Regions from separate parts of the Marinomonas posidonica IVIA-Po-181 genome, predicted to be linked through region 2. Evidence: predicted binding sites of a transcription regulator. Region 2 holds the regulator's gene; the other holds the start of a gene.
What was found. Region 2 encodes LexA, which represses DNA repair genes until DNA is damaged. Its sites were predicted from a motif close to TACTGTNTANNTANACAGTA; they were not measured.

Region 1: MAR181_RS15010 (YebG family protein) is a predicted target of LexA. The motif match lies at 2,691-2,710, and genes of this name have one in related genera.

The regions. Positions count from the first base shown of each region.
Region 1 is NC_015559.1:3,252,510-3,260,627, reverse strand. It holds gene MAR181_RS15025 (amino acid ABC transporter permease) at 1-209, shown strand, start outside; gene MAR181_RS15020 (amino acid ABC transporter ATP-binding protein) at 202-948, shown strand; gene MAR181_RS15015 (LysR substrate-binding domain-containing protein) at 1,031-1,930, shown strand; gene MAR181_RS15010 (YebG family protein) at 2,254-2,670, opposite strand; gene MAR181_RS15005 (mechanosensitive ion channel family protein) at 2,795-3,658, shown strand; gene MAR181_RS15000 (DUF1439 domain-containing protein) at 3,668-4,255, shown strand; gene MAR181_RS14995 (FKBP-type peptidyl-prolyl cis-trans isomerase) at 4,338-4,817, shown strand; gene MAR181_RS14990 (hypothetical protein) at 5,023-5,376, shown strand; gene MAR181_RS14985 (class II fumarate hydratase) at 5,397-6,773, shown strand; gene MAR181_RS14980 (GNAT family N-acetyltransferase) at 6,857-7,312, opposite strand; gene MAR181_RS14975 (GNAT family N-acetyltransferase) at 7,430-7,870, shown strand; gene MAR181_RS14970 (DUF3820 family protein) at 7,880-8,118, opposite strand, start outside.
Region 2 is NC_015559.1:2,030,921-2,039,038, forward strand. It holds gene MAR181_RS09535 (DEAD/DEAH box helicase) at 1-1,231, opposite strand, end outside; gene dinG (ATP-dependent DNA helicase DinG) at 1,368-3,491, opposite strand; gene lexA (transcriptional repressor LexA) at 3,562-4,185, shown strand; gene MAR181_RS09550 (hypothetical protein) at 4,254-4,517, opposite strand; gene MAR181_RS09555 (DUF6586 family protein) at 4,519-4,986, opposite strand; gene topA (type I DNA topoisomerase) at 4,983-7,613, opposite strand; gene MAR181_RS09565 (Tim44 domain-containing protein) at 7,802-8,118, shown strand, end outside.

The sequences.
Region 1 (8,118 bases), 1.2 Mb from region 2:
CTGGTCAGTTTATTAACCTGATCAAAGATTCTTCATTGGTATCTGTGATCTCCATTACTGACTTAACCAAAGCGGGTCGTGAAGTGGTGAGTTCTACATTTGCACCTTTTGAAGTCTGGTTTACGGTCGCATTATTGTATTTAGTACTTACTGGTTCTTTATCTTGGGCCATCCAATATCTAGAGAAGAGGTTGTCAGCCAGTGACTAAGCAGCTAGGTGAGCACATTATTCGTGCTGAAAATGTTGATAAAGTGTATCCAAATTTATGTCACGCTTTGAAAAAAGTGTCGTTGGATATCAAGCGTGGTGAAGTGGTTGTGATCATAGGGCCAAGTGGTTCAGGCAAGTCGACTTTTTTGAGGACGTTGAATCAGTTGGAAACCATTTCAGAAGGCACGATTCATATTGATGACATCAGCCTGACTGACAAGAAAACCAATATCAATAAAGTCCGTGAAGAAGTGGGCATGGTGTTTCAGTCTTTTAACCTGTTTCCGCATAAAACAGCTCTTGGTAATGTGATGTTGTCACCGATCAAGGTGTTGAAAAAGAGTAAACAAGAAGCCGAGCAAGAAGCCCGTGAGCTGCTGAAGCGTGTGGGTTTGGCTGAACGCATGAACAACTACCCATCGCATTTGTCTGGTGGTCAGCAGCAACGTGTGGCCATTGCCCGAGCTTTGGCCATGATGCCAAAAATCATGTTGTTTGATGAGCCGACCAGTGCCCTTGATCCGGAAATGGTTGGGGAAGTCTTGGATGTCATGAAGAGTCTTGCCAATGATGGTATGACCATGGTGGTAGTGACTCACGAAATGGGGTTTGCCCGTGAAGTGGCTGACCGAGTAGTCTTTATGGAAGATGGGGAATTGGTGTTTGAAGAGTCGCCAGATCGCTTCTTCGAATCGGATAACCCTCGTTTACAGCGTTTCCTTGGTCAAGTGCTGTAGGCCTCAAGACTTTATGTCTCGAGGGCTTTAGGTTAAAGTCGCCTTGCTCTTTATGATCAAGGCGACTTGCTAGGCACCGAGTATGAATCAAAAATCTCTCCCTCCTTTGAATTGGCTGCATACCTTTGAAGCCTCTGCACGCCATCTTAATTTTACTCATGCTGCGACCGAATTGTGTCTGACACAAGGGGCTGTTAGCCAGCAAATACGTTTACTCGAAAGTCATCTTGGTGTGGCACTTTTTCAGCGTTTGGCTCGTGGTTTGAGCTTAACCAAAGAAGGTCGAGCCTATTATCCTGTGGTGCAAGATGCCATCAGTCGTTTGTCTGTTGGTACCAGTGAGATTTTTTCTCCCGACAGTCAAAGTCTCGTTAAAATACGCGGCAGCTTGTCCTTTTTTAGTTATTGGTTAGCACCAAAATTGGCCGATTTTAAAGCTCTGCATCCGCACATAGACATTCGTTACGCTAGTCATATTTGGTTGGCTGAATGGGATGCCGAAGAGGACATGGAAATTCGTTGGGGGCACGGTGATTGGCAAGGTTTGTTGTCACAACGTCTTACATGGGACAGTTTGATGCCTGTCTGTTCGCCAGCATTACCACAGCATACTCGCTTGGACACGCCTGCTGATTTAACCAATCACACTTTGCTGCATGTGCTTGGCTACGAAGAGGGTTGGGGTTATTGGTTGAATATTATGGGCGAAGATCAAGTGGATTTTTCCCGAGGGATGCAATTTGACACCTTGGTATCAACACTGCGTATGGCGGAGCTTGGGCAAGGCGTGGCTTTAGCAAGATCTTCCATGGTGTCGGAGCTTATTGCACAAGGACGATTGATTGCGCCTTTTGCGAAACAAGTAGAAGCCAGTGAGTCGTTTTATTTGGTGAAAGAATCCAGTGCCCCATTGCACTCGGCGGCTCAAGTGTTTTTTGATTGGTTATTAGAGCAAGCTCACAGAAGTAAGCCTGCTCAATGACATTGTGTCAGTTAGAAACACAGCCAACTAATAAGCTCAACCACGCCAGCAATTCCCTCAAAAATTATCAGCAAGAGTTCATCATCTTGCCAAACGTATTTGTATTCCTCACTTTCTATATTAATCCCCCGGTTTTTGAATCCCGATGTTTGCAAGCCTAAATGCTAACGCAAAGAACAAGCCACTGAGTCGAGGTGGTGAGTTAACTCCGAGCTAGCTGGCATGTATGCGTCCTTGATATTTTAAACACTATTTAGTGCCTCATGAATTTCTTAGAAAAAGCTCACTCAATCTTGCCATTAGATTAAGCCGCATGGCATAAACTAAGCCGCATGGCTTTCATCAAAATCGCCTTCTTCAAATGGATCGGCCGCTTCTTCCTCCTGATAAATTTGTTCTTCATCGGTTTCTATTACTAAGTCTTCCAACGACGCGCTTGGCGATTTTGGTGTTTTGTTGAGAGCCAGTTCCGTTTGTGAACTTTGGCTGTGTTTTTTCTTACTTGTCGTTTTCTTTTTTGGGCCAAGGGCATCAATGACACTGTTCTTGTGCTCAGCCAAGTACATGGCTAACGACTCTCGCAGGGGATCATCTTCAACGAGCTGGCTACCGCTGAGTATAATCTCCAGCGCTTCAGCAGTATCCAGAAGCTTGTCATAAGCGTCTGCTTCGGCTTTTGAAGTAAAAGTCATTTTTTCGATTCCATGGCGTTCTACGACGTATTTAATAATGACGGACATAAGTCACCTCACAAAAATTATACTGTACAAATATACAGTATAATTTTTTGTCTTGTCTACACTTTATTGTTGTCTCAAGGAATACTTTGCTAAAGTGTCCTATTCCGTACAGAAGTGACTCTTTATGCCTTTCGATTTATCTCAATTGGATCTATCCATCATTACTGATCATGTCGAGCTGGCACTTACTCTGACGTTGATTTTTTTGGTGTATTTAATTCGTCGTTACACCAAGCGAGCGATTCGTCTTAACCAACATATTGATCACGATAAAAAGCGTCAAAGAATTAATGCCGCGGATAACGCCTTTAATTTCTTATTTGTCGTTGGGTTGATTTTGATTTGGTCATCAGAGCTGCAAAATATCGCCATTTCCATTGCTGCTTTCATGGTGGCATTAGTGATTGCCACAAAAGAATTCATTGCCTGTATCGTCGGCGCTTTTTATCGCGCCAGTACTCGACCATACCAAGTCGGTGATTGGATCAAGGTTGCCAATTTTGAAGGGGAAGTGACGGACAGTGACTGGTTATCCACTACGTTATTTGAAGTGGATTTAAAAGGCGGTAGTTATACTTATACAGGTCGTACTACGCTTGTGCCGAACAGTGTGTTATTGGTTCATACTGTGCAAAACCTGAATTACATGCGACGCTATGTGACCCACAGTTTTTCCATTTCACGCCAGACCGATGATGTGAACCTGTTTGAGATTAAAGAGCACATATTGGCTAAGCTTCGTGAATACAGCGAACACTTTCATGAAGTGGCCATCCGTTACAACAGCCTAATCGAAAAACGCTTGGATATTAATATCTCGGGGCCTGAACCACGTGTTCGAATTACCACGACTATGGAAGGTCATAATGTGTTTACCGTGTCGTTATTTTGCCCAACTGATGAAGCGATCGACATTGAACAAAAAGTAACGGAAGATTTTATGCGCTTTTGGTTTGAAAAGCGTCGACTCATAGATTCTAAAGAATAGGAGTATTTCATGCGTCTGTATTCAACCATTGCTCATGTGTTATTGCTTGGATTCACAAGTTTGATATTAACAGGCTGTAATAGTTTTCGTGTGAGTGAAGCCGATGTTAATAAAGATTTGGCTAAGCAGCTGGAGCAGTCGAAAGAGACGCGTTTGGCTTTAACTTCTGGCGATGCTGTGGTTTTAAATCTTGCGATTAAAGCGGCAAAAGTAGATTTCTTGGAGCGAGATGGCGGTCTGATTTCCGTTGCTTTAATGTGTGATTTAACGGGGGAAGTGTCGGCATTTGGGCAAAGCTTTTCGCTCACAACTGATGTCAATCCTTCTTTTGAATCTGGTATTCGTTTACAGGATAAGCAATTGTTTTTAGTGGCCCCAAGATTTACTCAGGTTGTGATCAGTGGCTCCCGCTTTGATGAAAACATCATCCGCTCAACTTTAGGTTCCTTACAAGACAAAGTCGAAGTCGCCTTACGAGACTACTTTGACCACCATCCAGTCTATGAATTAAACCACTCGCCATTCGAAAAATTAGCCGCTTCCATGGTGAGTGACATTGTGATTGAAGACGATTCCCTTGAATTGTCTATGTTTTAATAACATAAAACTTTTATAATACTCGGCGGTTTATTTTGGTCAGTTTCGATCCAAACGCTTTTAATTTATATGAGGAAAATGCATGTCCATTGCAGACAATCAAGTCGTTCAATTTCATTATACGTTACGTCATGGTGAAGAGCTGATCGAAACTTCCGCGGGAAAAGAGCCAGTCGCGTATCTTCATGGCCACGGTAATATTATTCCCGGTCTAGAAAAAGCCATGGAAGGAAAGGCTGCGGGTGATGAGTTTGCTGTGACAGTATCACCAGAAGAAGGCTATGGTGAGCGTAAAGAGAACCAGACACAGCAAATGCCCGTAAAGCATTTGCAGGGCTCGAAGCGTTGGAAAGCGGGAATGGTGGCGACAGTACAAACGGACAAAGGCCTGCGTCAGGTGACCATTGTTAAAATGGGTCTAAAGCACGCCACAGTTGATGTAAATCATCCATTATCTGGGAAAGAGTTGACCTTCAATATTGAAGTTGTAGCGACTCGTGAAGCCACTAATGATGAAATCGCACACGGTCACGCACACGGTGTGGGCGGTCATCACCACTAAAAGGTTAGATAAAAGGTCAGATTTCGAAAAGCCTCTGTTCTTAATAGCAGGGGCTTTTTTATGTCTGGCCTTTAATGACCTCAATCAAAAGGCGATGGTTAATTATTAAAAAATAATAAGAATCGTTATCAATTTCTTGACAGGAATGGAATGACCGAACATTATTGATAATAGTTATCATTTATAATGTTTGGAGGGTAAGGCTATGAGTCGTTACTTGGTGCCATTTTCTGTACTTGAGCAAACCATTCAGGCTGGTCAATGTGCCGACTCGCCAGAGGTGTTGTATCACTACCTGAATTTAACGGAAGAATATGCTGAGCGTTTGAACATTACCGATGCGACTGTGCTGCATCAGAGAGTGTTTAATGTGTTATTGGATACTGTGTGTGATACCAATGTCGCGCCTCATTGGCGTCAGACATGCCTCGATAAAGTGTACTTGCCTCTCTCTCATCTTAAGCGTCTGATCGTGACTTACCAGGACGCGAGAAACTATTTCAAAATGGAGCATAACCTTAGGGTGTTGAGCCATTATTTCATCTCTTCTTTTGAGTAGTAAAAGGACAATATTTAAGAATGAAAATGCGCATTGAAAAAGACAGTATGGGTGAACTCGAAGTACCAGAAAGTGCTCTTTATGGTGCTCAAACGCAACGAGCGATTAATAATTTTCCAATCAGTGATGAGCCATTGCCAGAAGCTTTTATTCGTTCTCTTATTTTGATAAAAGCGGCGGCCGCTCAGGCGAATGAAGCTCTAGAGTGCATTACACCTAAACAAGCACAGGCTATCCAGAATGCTTGCAATGAACTGTTGGATGCGGATGATTTGATGCAGCATTTTCCAGTAGACGTGTATCAAACTGGCTCTGGTACCAGTTCAAACATGAATGCCAATGAAGTGATTGCGACTCTTGCCAGTCAGTACAATGGTGAAACCATTAACCCGAATGACCATGTCAACTTTGGTCAAAGCAGTAATGACGTGATTCCAAGTGCGATTCATGTGAGTGCGACGTTAGAATTAGCGGGCCATTTATTGCCTGCCTTGGAGCATTTAAAAGCCACTATTATCGAGAAAGGCAAGCGTCTAGCAACCTACACCAAGACAGGCCGTACTCACTTAATGGATGCCATGCCGGTTCGTTTGGATCAAACCTTTAATGCTTGGGCAGCTCAGCTGCAAGATAATATTGATAATTTGAATCACATCAAAAGCAAAACCAGCCAATTGGCACAAGGCGGTACGGCGGTTGGTACGGGGATTAATGCCCACCCTGAATTTGCTCAGCGCTTTGCGCAATCACTGTCCGAGCTAACCAAGCAAACCTTCTCTCCAGGGCAGGATTTCTTTGCTTTGATTGGATCTCAGGACACAGCGGTTGCTTTATCTGGTCAGCTTAAAGCCGTTGCAGTGACCTATATGAAGATTGCAAACGATTTACGCTGGATGAACTCAGGTCCATTGGCCGGATTAGGGGAAATAACCTTGCAAGCATTGCAGCCAGGCTCTTCCATTATGCCTGGCAAGGTGAACCCCGTGATTCCTGAGGCGACGGCCATGGTAGCAGCGCAAGTTATAGGAAATGATGCGGCGGTGACGATTGGTGGTCAGTCAGGCAATTTTGAATTGAATGTCATGTTGCCTATGATTGCGAAAAACCTGTTGAACAGCATCAAACTGTTGGCCAACAGTGGTCAGTTGCTTGCAGACAGTGCGATCGCGACGTTAACCGTGAATGAAGCGAAGCTAAACGAAGCTTTGCACCGTAATCCCATTTTAGTCACGGCGCTTAATCCCATTATTGGCTATGCAAAGGCGGCTGAAATCGCGAAAAAAGCCTATCAAGATGGTCGTCCTGTGATTGATGTGGCAGATGAGGAAACCGACTTAAGTCGTGAAGAGCTGACCAGCTTGCTCGATCCTGCCAAATTGACCCATGGTGGTCTGTAGTTTTGTTGGTGGGTTAGTTCCCTTGCCTATCGATAAAAATGAAGCCAGCGGCATGCTGGCTTTTTTATACCTTATAATCACTATCAGAGTGTTTTTGTCATGAAGACACTGTAAGGGTCGGGTTGATAATCTGCAAATGGACCACATTCGCTGAAGCCATTTTTTTGGTACAAGGCTCTGGCGGGAGCAAAAAAATCTTGGGGGCCCGTTTCCAAACTGATTCTTTCTAATCCGCTTTGCTTTGCCGTGGTGAGAATGTGGTTAAGGAGTTTGGAGGCAATGCCTTTATTACGAGCTAAGTGGGATGTGCGCATAGACTTGATTTCCCCTTCCTTAGCGTTGTGTGTTTTTAAGGCACCGCAGCCAAGCAGTTGGTCTTTTTCCCAAACGGTCCAGAAAACAATGTTTGGCTTTTTAAGTTCGCTAAGATCAAGGGCATGGGCGCTTTCAGCTGGTGAGGTCGCATGCATGTCGTCTAGGTGTTCTTGGATTAAGGTTTTAACGTCTTGTCCCGATAAATCGTCGATGAGGATTTCCATACGTGTTTGATTTCCTGAAGATAAAGATTAACTGTAAAAAATAACCAGCATATTACAAGCAAACTTTATGCCTCCTAGAGGTATACTCTCCACTGAACTTCTACATTAAGGATAACGGTGTCTGCCTTGTTGATATTACGACCTGCAAAAATGAGTGATTCCGATGATTTGCTGACTTGGCGCAATGATTCCTTGACACGGCAAGCGTCTCATTCGATGGACCCAGTAAGCGCAGCAGATCATCAACGTTGGCTGGAGGCGTCATTGAAGGCGACCAAGCAGAGGCGTTTGTGGATTGCCGAGTTTAACGAATGTGCCGTGGGGACTTGTCGAGCCGATAAGCTCGAGCATGCTTGGTTACTGTCATGGACTGTGGCACCGGGTGCCCGAGGTAAGGGCCTAGCGCATCAAATGCTGCAAGCAATGCTCTCGCAATTTGATGAACCGCTTGAAGCTCAAGTCAAATTGGGCAATCAAGCCTCGATTCATGTCGCGCAGAAAGCCGGTTTCCGACTGATCAAAGAAGAGCATGGGGTGCTGTTTTTTTATCGTGATTAAAGAGGTTCATTAATCATCAAAGCGAATGCGGACTTTTGGGGCATTTTTGGGTTCTTCTGTTGGTAGACGTAAAGGTTCTACCAGCTTTTCTAAACCGTTGATTTTGATTTCCAATACAAGTTGTAACCAAGTCCCTAAATTGCCATTTGGCCAACCTTCTTGCGCAAACCACAATAGATAGGCTTCCGGCAGATCGATCAAGGTGCGTCCCTGATATTTGCCAAAGGGCATGGTTTGGCGGGCCACTT
Region 2 (8,118 bases):
CAGACTTGCCAGTTTCACCACCTCGACCAGTACGACCAATACGATGCACATAATCCTCAGGATCTTCCGGTAGAGCGTAATTTACCACCAACTCAACATTATCAACGTGGATACCACGCCCAGCAACATCGGTTGCAACCAGTACCTGAATACTGCCATCTTTGAAACTTTTTAAGGTTTTTACTCGCTTATCTTGTGCCACTTCACCCGACAAAATTGCGCAATTAATTTTTTCCATTTTTAGACGTTCGTACAAATCCCGCGTTTCATCACGACGATTGGCGAAGATAATGGTTCGTTGACTGCCATTTTCTTCTATTAATTGCTTCAACACAGGCCATTTTTGATCGGCTTCAACCGTATAAATCACCTGTTCGATGTTTTTGTTGGTCGCTTCTTTTGGCACAACCGACACTTCCTTTGGAAAATAGGTCCATTGTTTCGCCAAAGCTTGAATGTCTTTCGGGAAAGTCGCACTAAACAGCATGGTTTGACGGGTTTCTTTGTGCGGCGTCATACGGATAATGCTTTTCACATCTGGAATGAAGCCCATGGACAACATACGGTCCGCTTCATCCAGAACCAAACACTCCACTTTATTTAGCAAGACTTTACGACTACGAGCAAAATCTAATAATCGACCCGGTGTGGCCACAAGAATGTCCACATTTTCGGTTTGCAAAGCCTGTTTTTGCTTTTCGTAGCTTAACCCACCCACTAACGCCACGACATTTAAATGACAGTTAGCCGTTAGCTTCACAGCTTCATCTGCAATCTGTAACGCCAATTCACGGGTTGGCGCAATAATCAAACCACGGGCGAGATTGTTAGCTCGCTCTTCTTCCAATGGGTAATCTAGGAAATCCGTGATCATGGCAATCAAAAACGCCGCGGTCTTACCCGTACCTGTTTGAGCCTGACCTATGATGTCATAACCCTGCAATGTAGTTGGCAAGGTTTCCGCTTGAATCTCACTGCAATACTCAAACCCCATTTCTGCAATGGACTTTAACACTCGATCCGGTAAGTTCAAATCATGAAAGCGTAATTTACCCTCCGCTTCTGGCACCTTAAAATCATCTATAGACCAAACACCTTGATTCGACGTTGCCTCATCCATTTTTGCTTCACTTGCCTTACCTTGAGCTTTTCTAGGTCGCTTATTTTGACGGCGAGTTCGTTTCGGTTTGGTGTTACTTTCTGGTGCTACGTCTTGATTTTGGTTTTCCATATCGGAATCTATACACTTCTTCGGTTAGAGGTTAATTATCTGAGCATGGAGTGTACCTAATTGATCCAGCTTTATCATCTTTTCCTTTAAAACAGGGTAAAAACTCAGTGGAGTTTAAACCGCTGTTTCTTTGCCATCACCCCAATCGATAAGGCGGTAAACTCTGAACCAATTGGTTTCCATAACGCTTGGTTTTAAGACGCTTATCCAATATATGAATGGTCCCTGAGTCTGTTTCACTTCTTAACAAGCGACCTGTGGCCTGCACTAGACGCAACGAGGCATCTGGAATGGTGATTTCCATAAAGGGATTGCCACCACGCTTTTGGATCCATTCCGCTAAGGTGGCGTCAACAGGATCATCAGGCACAGCAAACGGAATTTTGGCAATAAACACAGAGGAAAGATAATCACCGGGCAAATCCACCCCTTCAGCAAAACTGGCCAAGCCAAATAGCAAACTGCCTTTATCCTCATCAATTCGTGATTTGTGTGACTCTAATATGATTCGCTTCGATTGCTCACCCTGTATTAACAAGATATCTTTCAACGACTCTTTCAAAGATTGCGCCACGTCTTCCATTTGGCGACGAGATGAGAACAACACCAAACTGGCTTTATCTCGATCCACCTTCTCGTTTAGGTAATCAACAATTTCAGCCGTATGCAGCTCAACCTGATTTGGCTCAGATTTCATCTCTGGAATCACCAACACGCCATTATTCTGAAAGTCAAAAGGGCTTAACACACGCAGATACTCGCTCTCTCTCGGCACCCCCGAACGCATATTAAACCGATGAAATTGATTCAACGCCGTGAGTGTCGCAGAGGTCACCACGGCACCAAAACACTTATCCCATAATTGCTGCCGTAAAGTATTGGCCGCTAGAATCGGGGAAGCCCCCAACTCAATATCCTGCTCCATGCCCTGACCAGATAAAATCAACCAACGAGCATTTGGTGGATATTGCTGATCATCCGTCGTTGAATACAGCTGCCACAAACCAACACTTTGCTCGATTCGCCCCAATATCGCCCCTAAAATGGGCTGCCAAGTTTCGGCCATTTCAGGCGTCACACCCATACCCTCATTCTGCTTGGCTTTTTTGCATTCGTCCTGAATGCTTTCAACGCTATTAAATAATTTTTGATAGCTGGTCGACAAACTGTATGCCAATTGCTTCAACTCATCAGGCACCACACCAAACTCAAATCGATGCTGATTATTATTCTGATCCAATCCCAAACCATTAATATAAGGTGATAAGCCTTGCTGAGCGTATTGGATGAAATTGACAATAGTCTGAATCTGTTGCGGCATTTTAATCAGCAATTGACCCGTTAAACTCACCTCATCGGTAAGCTCCTGCTTCAAATTCACCAAATTCTTTTCCAATTGTCTAAGCCAGCTAATACTTTGCTGCAACCTGACCTCATGACGGAAATGCCCTATGGCTTTATCAGGCAGGTGATGGCCCTCATCGAACACATAAATGGTTTCTTTCGGCGGCGTCAGAATAGCACCACCACCTAAGGACAAATCCGCCAGCACAAGGTCATGGTTCGCGACGATGACATCAGCCACTTCAATCTCGGCACGGGCTTTAAAAAATGGACAGGCCGAATAATTGGCACAATTACGATTCGTGCATTGTTGATGGTCAGTCGTTAAGCGACGCCAGTCTAGCTCTCGAATAATACCTTCCCAATTATCTTTATCACCATCCCATTTACCTTTACTTAATGCTTCATCCATCTCTTGATAAAGCACAGTATTGACATCATCCGATTGGAGGTGCTGCTCAAACAAACCGGCAAACATATCGTCCATAGCCTGCTCTTGTGTGCCTAGAAAAGCCTCCAGATTGTTGAGACAAAGATAGCGACCGCGACCTTTCGCTAAGGTGTACTTAAAATTTACCTCGGTATTGGACAAGATATCAGGTAAGTCTTTATGGAGAATTTGTTCTTGCAGAGCCACGGTGGCTGTTGAGATAACAAGCTTTAATCCTCTTGCCTTTGCAATAGGAATGACAGCAAGACAATAGGATAAGGTTTTACCTGTTCCCGTCCCTGCCTCGATGACTGCCACATGTTTTTCATCTAGCCGCTCTCCCTCGGTACCTTGTTTAATGTTTCCCAACGTACGCGCGATCGCACCTATCATTTGGCGCTGACCAACCCTTGGTTTATGGGATTTGGCATCCAGCATATCGCGATAGGCTGATTGGATTTTATTTTTTAATTCGTCTGAAAGCATTTATTTTATTGAGAATCGTTAAGAATGCTGTATATAATAACAGTTACTGTATAAACAACCAGATAGTGCCATGATTAAATTAACCAAAAGACAATCTGATGTACTCGATACCATTCGCGAGTTTATTAATGAAACCGGATTCCCACCTACCCGTGCGGAAATCGCGAAACGACTTGGCTTTAAATCCCCAAATGCGGCTGAAGAACACTTAAAAGCCCTCTGCAAAAAAGGCGCAATTGAAATGCTGTCCGGCGCTTCTCGTGGCATTCGATTGGTTGAGTCTTCCGAAAACAACGCTCCAGAAGACGAGTTAGGTTTGCCCGTTATCGGTAAAGTGGCCGCAGGATACCCTATATTGGCTCAAGAGAACATAGATACCCATGTTACTGTTCCAGGTAATATGTTCTCACCGAAAGCAGATTATTTCTTGTCGGTTTCCGGCACCAGCATGAAAAACATTGGCATTATGGAAGGTGATTTATTGGCCGTCCACAAAACCAATACGGTTCGCAATGGGCAAATTGTCGTTGCCCGCATTGGCGATGAAGTCACCGTTAAACGCTTCGAGCAAAAAGGACGCATTGTTCGATTAATTCCTGAAAACGAAGACTACCAGGACATTGTTGTGGACCTTGAGAGCGAAGAGTTTGCAATCGAAGGCCTGTCTGTCGGCGTTATTCGACAAGGACTATAAAAGCCAATACACATCATAAAAAAGGTGGCCTAAAGCCACCTTTTTTTTGTTGATCTTGTTTAAAATCATTAATGAAGAATTTTAGGACGGAAATCATCGTCCATGTAATCCAACCCTTCATCAGCCATAGACTCATCCGAATACACAAAATCAATCCCTGCATGAAACATGCATTTTGCCAATTCAAAATAACGATCCTGCAAATAAGACCGTGTCGTGTCTGAAATTTTCAGGGTTGCTAACGGCTCTGTTTCCTCGCCACTGTCACTGGCTGGGCGTAATACAATATCGCCGTTTTCCAGCTCAACAATTTCAAGGTATGACTCTTTCATATTAATACTCAGATGACTCTTCTCTAAAACGTAACACCAAGTCAGTTAGCTTGGTCAAATACAATTGCATTGAGGCACCATCATCCCCACCAGAACCAATAAGGTCCGTTCGGCCAAAAGATGATTGAACCAAATGACACTCTAATTGTTGCTGATAAGCACTCAGAAGCTGGCAACACCAAGATCTAGACTGACTTATTAAGTCCTTTAACTCTGACAGAACCGGTACAACAGACTGCTTGGCTTCGGCTTCAGAGGCCAATGTAATCACATCCAAACAATCAGACAATGCATAACTCTGTGCAACTTCTTGCAACAAACCATTGAAGGCACTGCGTAATTGAAACAAAGCCGAGCCTTCAAGACTACTGACCAGCCAAGCTTCGTCACTTGACTGAGCAAGTGCCAGTAAACGCTTTGCAGCATCAAGCCTTTGATTCGTTACACTGGCATAACTTACGCTGATCATTTTTTCTTTTTACCTTCTTCGATGACCCATTTACCGCCATCATAAAAAGCTTTCCACCCCGTTGGTTTGCCTTCATTTTCCGTCATAATGTATTGCTCTTTGGTTTTACGACTATAACGAATCAAGGTAGAACGGCCTTCTGAATCAGCAACGGGCGCATCTGCGAAAAAATGATATTTTGGATCAATTTGATCCATATATGGAATCAATTCTTTCACATAAGGCGCACGGGTTTCGCGTTTACGAGGGAATTGGCTAGCGGCCAAGAACAAACCAGTTGCACCATCACGCAACACGTAATGATCCTCCACCTTCTGACAAGCCAAGTCCGGCATAGGCACTGGGTCCATCTTAGGCGGCGCAACTTCACCGCTTTTAAGCAGCTTACGAGTATTCTTACACTCTTCATTGGTACAGCCAAAATACTTACCAAAGCGCCCCGTCTTAAGCTGCATTTCTGAACTGCATTTATCACACTCAATCACCGGCCCATCGTAGCCTTTGATTTTGAAGCTGCCCGCTTCCACTTCGTAACCGGTACAAGATGGGTTATTACCACAAACATGCAGTTTGCGATGCTCGTCCATCAAATAACTGTCCATGGCAGAGCCACAAATCTTACAGCGATGCTTATTGATCAGCGCCTTAGATTCACCTTCTTCATCGTCGACCGCAACCGCTTCATCGCCACGAATAAGATTAATAGTGGCCTTGCAACGCTCTTTAGGCGGTAAAGCATAGCCAGAGCAAGACATGAAGACCCCTGTGCTGGCGGTACGAATCTGCATAGGACGACTGCATGTTGGGCATTCAACATCCGTCGGCGTTGGCTCATTTAGCATCATGCCGTCATCGGGCGACTCCGCTTTTGCCAACACATTGCTAAAGTCACGATAGAAAGCATTCAGAGTTTGAATCCAGTCTTTATCCCCTTCAGCGATTTCATCCAAACGCTCTTCCATTTGCGCCGTAAAACTAAAGTCCATCAAGGATGAGAAACTGCCAACCAATCGATCGGTGACAATGTCTCCCATTTTCTCTGCATAGAAACGACGATTTTCAACTCGAACATAACCACGATCTTGAATGGTCGAGATAATAGACGCGTAGGTTGAAGGTCGACCAATACCACGCTTTTCCAATTCTTTCACCAAGCTGGCTTCGCTGAATCGAGCCACAGGTTTGGTAAAGTGTTGCTCAGGTAGCAACTCTTTGAGATCTAAAAACTCACCCTGAGTCACATCAGGCAAGATATTATCTTCGCCTTTCTTCACAACCGTTTGCATGGCTCTGGTGTAACCATCAAAGCGCAAAATACGCCCTTTCGCTTTAAATTCGTATTCCTCTGCCACCACGGTAATCGTGGTAGAAGTGTATTCAGCAGGCGTCATTTGACAGGCCATAAATTGGCTGCGAATCAAATCGTATAGACGGTGAGCGTCTTTTTCCATCCCTAACAAATCATCCACGCGCACATTCACATCAGAAGGACGAATGGCTTCGTGAGCCTCTTGCGCACCTTCTTTACTTGAGTAACGAATAGGATCGGCGGGTAAGTAAGCTTCACCAAATGAGCTTAAAATGTATTGACGTAAAGACTCAACCGCCTCAGCACTCAAATTGGTCGAGTCGGTACGCATATAAGTAATGTAACCCGCTTCATACAAACGCTGAGCCAGCATCATGGTCTTCTTAACGCCATAGCCTAAACGCGTACTCGCTGCTTGTTGCAAGGTCGAGGTAATGAAAGGTGCAGAAGGCTTGCTCTTAGTCGGTTTATCCTCGCGACTTTGAACAAGGTACTTCGCCATTTGTAAACGAGCCACATGCTCATCCGATTGCAACTGATTAACCGGTCGATATTCTTTACCTTGGTACTTCGCCGCCTCAAATTTAATCATGTCATCACTTGAGGTCGATAACATGGCATCCAGTTCCCAAAACTCTTCTGGAACGAAGGCACGAATTTCCTGTTCACGCTCAACGATCAAGCGTACCGCAACGGATTGAACTCGGCCAGCAGACAAACCACGCGCTACTTTCGCCCAAAGTAATGGTGACACCATAAAGCCAACCACACGATCGAGAAAACGACGCGCTTGCTGTGCATTGACTCGGTTTAAATCCAACTCGGAAGGCGTTTCGAAGGCAGACTGAATGGCTTTCTTGGTAATTTCGTTAAATACAACACGCTTATAACGGCTGTCATCACCACCAATGGCCTCACGCAAATGCCACGCAATGGCCTCTCCCTCTCTATCCAAATCGGTCGCGAGATAGATGGTGTCAGCATTTTTGGCCAATCGTTTAAGTTCATCGACGACTTTTTCTTTGCCGGGCAACACCTCATAATTAGCATGCCAATTATCTTCAGGATCGACGCCCATACGAGCAATTAGCTGCTTACGAGACTTACGGCTTTTATACTCAAGCTTTTCTTCTGGGCTCATTTTACGCGTCAAAGCGGCTTGCTTTGCTCGCTCCTGAGGCGTCGAAGTCGCGGTTTTACCCGATGGAAGGTCTCGAATATGACCTACACTCGACTTAACGACAAAGTCATTGCCTAAGTATTTATTAATAGTTTTCGCCTTGGCTGGCGATTCCACGATTACCAGTGATTTTCCCATTGAACTGTGTAAGCCTTTTATAAAGTCGATCTGCAAATACTAATTGCACGAAGTTTAATCTCTCGGGGCGCTGATATTAAGCAAACACCTTTTATATGACAAGCGATCCCTGTATTGTTTCTATAATAATTCTTGCTGAACTTGGTATTTCTTATTTAACATACTGAATTCATTGCTAAAGGACAATCATGGCTACGCTGCAAATTTTAACCATCGCGTTTTTAATTATCATAGTACTGTTATCAGTCATTATTGGTTCACGCGCCCATCAAAAAGAAAAAGAGATCACCGAACGCCGAGTTAAACAACTCCAACTGTCCAATCGCGCCGATCGTGTTGAACAACATATACGTGGTCTTAAAGACGTCAACACCGACTCTATTGCCTCTGATGTTCTGTATGACTTCTATCTAGACACACTTCGAGAACTTCTGCAATATTCCGACGATCCTGAAAAAATTGAAATTCGTATCGCGACCGCTGAAGAAGGTCGCAATATCGACCC